DNA from 2 places in the Spirosoma agri genome. Region 1 is predicted to be linked to the other one. Evidence: riboswitches for the same ligand, from Rfam matches in the RefSeq annotation. Region 1 holds a riboswitch; the other holds the start of a gene.

Region 1 (3,287 bases):
ATTGAATTGTTGTTTCATACGTTTTGATTGTTACAAAGTGAACCGGAGCCCGACGGTTGCATTCCGACGGCGGGTATTGTACCCGTAAATATCGTAATAGGTTTGGTCAAACAGGTTGCGAACGTCGGCATAAAGACGCAATTGTGGCGTAATTTTTCCTTCCACATACAGATCGATCGTCGTGTAAGCCGCCAGCGTTACGTTGTCCGTGCGAAATGTCTCGTTGTTGAAAAACCGGTCGGTCCGATCGCCAATCGAGCGCAACGTTGCTGAAACGAACAGGGTTGGAACAACGCGGTAGCCAACGCTTAGGTTTAGCTGCGTTTTAGGTCGCCGGAACAGGTTATTGTACGTCGTATCGCGGCCAGCCGTGTTCGTTTTTACGGCACCGGTCAGAAACAGAACGTTACCCGTGAAGGTCAGTTTGTTTACTTCGGCCTGTGCTTCCAGCTCAACGCCGTGGTCGTGCTGCCGGTCGAAGTTGATGTAACGGCCATAAGGAGCCGTGTTCAGTGACTCGAAGAACAGCACGTCCTTGATCTGCCGGTCAAAATACACGGCGCGAACCCAGGCATTGCGGCTGCGGGTAAACAGCTGAACCCCCGCTTCGGTAGACCAGCTATATTCAGGACGAAGGGCCTTGTTGCCGTAAGGCGAGAAAAGCTGGTACAGCGTAGGTGCCCGGAAACCCGACGACAGGTTAACGAACAGCTTGATCCGGTCAGACACCAGATACGACGGGTTGAACGAATACGTGAATACGTTGCCGTACAACGAGTTGCGGCTGTAGCGACCACCCAGCTCGACCGAAAGACCGCGGTAGGGCGTCAGGATACCGGTAGCGTAAATACCAAGCTGGCCAATGCGGGCGGTATCAGCACCAATCGGTGGCGACTGGTAGGGCCCATACTGGCTGATCGATAAATACGATTGGTCGGTATTGCTGAATCGGTAATCTACGCCCGTCAGGATTTCACCCCACGAACCCAATTTCAGGTTGTGATACGCTTCAAGGAAATGAGTCACTCCGCCGTATTCCTGATACGAATAACGTTCGGATGCGTTCGCTTCCACACTCGTCGAATCGTTTTTGTACGTCCGGCGACTGTCGCTGATTCCGTAATTAAGCATCAGCCGTCCGTGGGCGTGTTTATACTCGAACCCCGTCGCAAACCGCTTAAACGTGTTCTTATACGTATAATCTTTTTCGTCGGCAAACGCTCCGTTGTCAATATCCGCCGTATAGCCCGTCGTTAACCCCTGCAATTTCCAGCTCAACCGGGATGATAGTTGCAACGTCAGGTTCGCCACCAGCGCGTTCTGTTTGTAGCCATCGTTGTCGAAATTCTGAGTACCGATTCGGTCGGTAGCCGCCGAAAAACCCGCCGATGATAAGCGCGTGTACTGAACGTTATACGATAACCGGCTTGTCTGACCGTTCACGCCAACCGTTCCCCGGAAGGTTTTATACGTTCCGTAGTTGAGGGAAGCATTCACGCCGAATGGTTTATTGCCAGCTGCATTGCTACCCCGCTTCGTAAAAATGTTGATGACTCCGGCTACAGCATCAGACCCGTAACTGGTTGATTGCGCCCCCCGAAGAATCTCAATGCGATCGCATTCGCCCACGGTCAGTAAATTCAGGTCGAACGTGTTGGACGTTCCGGATGGGTCATACACTGGCAGACCATCGAGTAGAATCAGGGTGTTGCCGGACGAAGCGCCCCGCAGGTAAATGTCCGGGTTGGTGCCCAATGGTCCATTCGACCCTACAATTTGCAGACCGGCCTGCCGTGACAAGAGTTCGCTCACGGTCTGAGTCGCGTAACGCTGTAAGACGGAGTCGGATAGTACGGTGACGACCTTGCCGGTTTGCGACAGTTTCTGTTCCGTTTTGTTGGCGGTAACGGTAACGGCATCCAGCTGAACCGGTCGCGACGAAGCGGGTTGGGGATTTTCCTGCGCCAAAGCGGACAGGCTTGATACGGCCAGAGCGGCCGACAATAAGGTACTGATTTTGCTCATCATTAATCAGATAAACGGAGATTAAGTAATGAGCTGTCGGAAACTGAAATAAAAGACAAACGCAACCAAAGGCCCGTTTGTGACCGCACAGGTGACCAGGCCACCCCATCGAACTGTCTTTCATCCCCGGCTTTTTACCCGAAAGCTCGAATCATGAATTCGTTTGAGGCAGGTCTTCTGGCTCGTTCGACCAGCAACGCCTTCCCACCCGAGGGCAGTGGCTGTTATGCTGCTGGCTGGTTACTAGAACTTACAGCTACGGGAATAGCCCCGGATTCGCACCGGTGTTCCCTTTTAATTACCCATCCGAAGAAGGGCAAACCTTAAACGCGGGGCAAAGATAGGGGATAAACTCGTAAGGCGGACATCCTGTCCGCAGAGGAATGGAGTTGCAAGAGCGATTTTGCCTCGCCAGTTCCGTCTCTCTGCGGACAAGATGTCCGCGCTACTTAAAAACCGTCGGCTTTTATTTCCTTCTCGGTGACGGTGCCGTATTTCTTCACCTTATCCCGAATCGTGTCGGCTTTACCGATGAGGACGAATTGCAGGTTGTTTTTTGGGAAATACTGGTCGATGATCTGCCGCGTTTTCGCCACGGTCAACCCATCGACGTTCTTCTGGAAATTGTTGATAAACGACTCGTCGAAGCCCAGACTGAACATATCCGTCAGCAGGTTCGCCAACTCGCTGGCCGATTCGTAACGGGGTGGGAAGTCCGCTTTGACGTAGTTTTTCGCCGAACTCAGCGTCTTCTCGTCGATACCAGTCCGGTGCAGGCTGTCGAGTACGTGCAGAGCCATGTCGATGGCTTCCGTTGTCGTGCTAACTTTCGTAAAGGTCGAGATGGCAAACGTGCCACTATTGCGGAAGGTGCCGAAGCGACTGCCCGCGCCGTATGTAAGCCCCGAGTTGACGCGCAGGGCGTCGTTGAGCCAGGACGTAAACCGCCCACCCAGAATGGTATTGACCACCGTAACCGGGATGAAGTCGGGGTTGTTTTGCGTAATGCCCTTCCCGCCAATCAGAAACGTCGTCTCGCGGGCGTCGTCTTTGTTGATCAGCAATACCCGGTTTTTGTCGAACGATACCGTTGGATCGGTCAATTTAGGTGACGTGGCCGCTGCGGTTTTCCAATTGCCGAACAGGTCCGTGATCCGTTTTTTCATGGCCGCGGTGTTAAAATCGCCCACGATGGCAATGGCGGCCCGATCAGCCGTGTAGTTTTTCTGGTAGAACTGACGGGCATCGTTTGCCGTAATGGC
Region 2 (3,287 bases), 280 kb from region 1:
TAAGCATCCCAGTTTTCGCGACGCAGCGGAAGACCCTCACGCAGCGCGGGTTCATCAATCTGTATAAGCTGAATACCGGCTTTTTCCAGATCAACGACCTCATCATGAATGGCCAGTGCGATTTGCAGACAGGTATCCCGACGCGGCTGATCATCGCGCACGAACGACCATTGCAGAATCGTAACCGGACCCGTAAGCATCCCCTTGACCGGCTTGTCGGTCAGCGATTGCGCATAGGCCGACCAGCGTACAGTCATTGGGGCGGGGCGGTGCACATCTCCGTAGATGATCGGCGGTTTCACGCAGCGGGAGCCGTAGCTCTGCACCCAGCCGTTGTCGCTGAAGGCAAACCCGTCGAGCAATTCGCCGAAATATTCAACCATGTCGTTACGCTCAAATTCGCCGTGAACCAGCACGTCCAGACCAATTTCCTCCTGCCACCGGATCGCCTGTTCGGTTTCGACCCGAATAAATTTTTCGTACTGGTCGAGTGTCCGTTCGCCCTTTTTGTACGTAGACCGGTTGGTCCGAACGGCATCCGTTTGCGGAAATGAGCCAATCGTCGTCGTCGGAAACAGGGGTAGTTGCAACCGCTCATGCTGAAGTGCCTGCCGTTCCGCAAAGGCGGCTCCGCGTTGAGCATCCTGCTCAGTCAGTGCGTTTAACCGGGCCCGTACCGCGGGCCGATTGATGAGGGCAGAGGATCGGCGGGCGTTCAGGGCATCCTGATTTTTGGCCAGCACGTTACCGACCTGCTCGTTTTCCGGCTCATTAACCAGGCGAACCAGTGTGGCTACTTCATCCAGTTTCTGCCGGGCAAAGGCCAGCCATTGCTTGATTTCGGGCGTCAGCCCTTCGTTACGCATTTCCGAATTCAGGTCGCAGGGAACGTGCAACAGCGAGCAGGAAGGCGCGATCAATACTCGCTCTTGACCCAACGCGACTACCGCCCGCTGAATCGTGGTTCGCGAACGCTCCAGATCATTGATCCAGATGTTCCGTCCATCAACAACGCCCAATGACAGGCACGTTTTGGTCGACACGAAGTCCGTTTGCAGGATGTCGTCTAACTGACTTGGGCAACGCACCAGATCGAGGTGAAGCGCATGGACCGGCAACTGTACGGCCAGATTCAGGTTGGCTCCATAGCATTCAAAGTACGAGGCCAGGAGTAGGTTCAGCTGCGGGAATTGACGCCGAATTCGGTTGTAGGTCGTGGCGAATGCTTCGCGCTGCTGATCGGTCAGATCGAGCGATAGACACGGTTCGTCGAGTTGAACCCAGTCAGCCCCCTGCGCCTGTAGACGAGTCAGCACCTGCTCATAAACCGGCAGTAGACGATCCAGTAAATCCAGCCGGTCGAAGTCCGCTTCTTTTTCTTTCCCGAGCAGCAGATACGACACCGGCCCAATGAGCACAGGTTTTGGCGTAACACCGAGCGTTTGCCGGGCTTCGTCAAATTCGGTAAAAATCTTGTCAGAAACGAGTTCGAATGCTTGGTTGGCGGTAAATTCCGGTACGATGTAATGGTAGTTGGTATCGAACCATTTTGTCATTTCCATCGCCTTCAGGTCCAGACCGTTCTGCTGATAGCCGCGCGCCATGGCGAAGTACAGGGTCAGTCGGTCATCATCCGGACCGGCCAGTGGTCGAAACCGCTCGGGAATCGCCCCAACGGTCAGCGACATGTCCAGCACCTGATCGTAGAACGAAAAATCATTGCAGGGAACCAGCGTAATGCCAGCCTGCTGCTGCGTCAGCCAGTTGTCCTGTCGAATACGCCGACCGGTCTCTTCCAGCTGTTGACGGGTAATTTTCTGGGCCCAGAATTGTTCACTGGCCCGTTTGAGTTCGCGGTGGCTACCGATTCGTGGATAGCCGAGATTGTGTGCGATCATGTTGTAAATAAGATAAAATGATTGATCGCGTTCGATGCCGAACTCCATACGCCCACTCATTATCAATACTTTACCAACACGACATACCCGACCTGGCCTCGAAACGAAGCAGGTAATGAAAGGAACGTCAATCTTGATGAAGCCCAATCGCGTGTGGGCGTAATCAGCAAAGCTAAAGGCAAGTCTCCTGGCTTGTGACGGTATCTGCCGTCCTTCTCATCCCAGTAGCGGGACAATGGACATCGAGGGCAAACCCTTCTCTAAATGGTCACTGACAGTAGCAACGTCTGCTCGTGATTCTCACACGATTCCTTTTTCATTTCCTGAACCTCTCAGGAAAACCGATAGCTAATTTGACGGAAAACAAAGAACGTTGCGGCAAACTAACTGGATTCGGTCGGCAAAAACAAGAAAACATTGCGTTTGCAATTCTTTCTCCGGGGAACGACAAACCGTAAATCACCCGTCGTTGTACCAAATCTCGAAACCACTCCACCCATCCAATCGTTAGTAAGCAGAACGTATACTTATGGCGCACGAACACCATCACGACCATTCACATAGCCACGCCGGACACAGCCACGGACCCACAGTTCTGACGTCGGTGAACAGGGCGCTGGTCATTGGAGCCGTCCTGAACGCCGTGTATGTAGCCGTCGAATTTACGCTGGGCGTTTATTATAACTCACTGGCCCTCATTGCCGATGCGGGTCATAACCTCAGCGACGTAGCCGGTCTGTTACTTTCGCTGCTGGCCTTCCGGCTGGCGCGCATTCGTCAGACGCCGAGTTTCACGTACGGCTATCGTAAAAGCACCGTACTGGCCTCCCTGACCAACGCGGTTGTTCTGCTGGTTACGATCGGGGCTATTTTATGGGAAAGCATCCAGCGCTTTCGCCACCCTGAACCCGTTGCCGGGGGGCAGGTTGCCTGGGTCGCCGGATTTGGTATTCTCGTGAACGCGGGTTCGGCACTCCTGTTCTTCCGGGACAAAGACCACGACCTGAACATCAAGGGCGCTTATCTGCACCTGGCAGCCGATGCACTGGTATCGCTTGGCGTAGTGGTTGCGGGCATCATCATCAGTTACACCGGCTGGGTCTGGCTCGACCCCGTTATCGGGCTGGTGGTCGCTGCCGTTATTCTGGGTTCGACGTGGCGACTATTGAACGACAGTTTACGACTTTCACTCGATGGGGTTCCGGCCACGATTGATCTTCCCGCCGTACTCGCCGACCTGCGTGCTGTTGCGGGCGTGCGCGATGTACATCACGTTCATGTGTGGGCGATGAGCACTACCGAAAACGCCCTTACGGCGCATCTTGTCCTGCAACCGGGCTTGTCGGATGCTGCCGAGACGGCCCTAAAAGCCGACGTTCGGCATCGCTT

Evidence for each region. A riboswitch is a leader RNA that binds a small molecule or an ion and turns the genes downstream of it on or off. The one in region 1 is predicted to bind cobalamin.
Region 2: another riboswitch for cobalamin. It lies ahead of metE (5-methyltetrahydropteroyltriglutamate--homocysteine S-methyltransferase); the one in region 1 lies ahead of GK091_RS07065 (TonB-dependent receptor plug domain-containing protein).

The regions. Positions count from the first base shown of each region.
Region 1 covers NZ_JAAGNZ010000001.1:1,717,687-1,720,973, forward strand. Annotated here, with positions in the region: gene GK091_RS07060 (DUF6580 family putative transport protein) at 1-18, opposite strand, end outside; gene GK091_RS07065 (TonB-dependent receptor plug domain-containing protein) at 31-2,028, opposite strand; cobalamin riboswitch at 2,176-2,366, opposite strand; gene GK091_RS07070 (M16 family metallopeptidase) at 2,475-3,287, opposite strand, start outside.
Region 2 covers NZ_JAAGNZ010000001.1:1,993,277-1,996,563, reverse strand. Annotated here, with positions in the region: gene metE (5-methyltetrahydropteroyltriglutamate--homocysteine S-methyltransferase) at 1-1,898, opposite strand, end outside; cobalamin riboswitch at 2,059-2,259, opposite strand; gene GK091_RS08145 (cation diffusion facilitator family transporter) at 2,428-3,287, shown strand, end outside.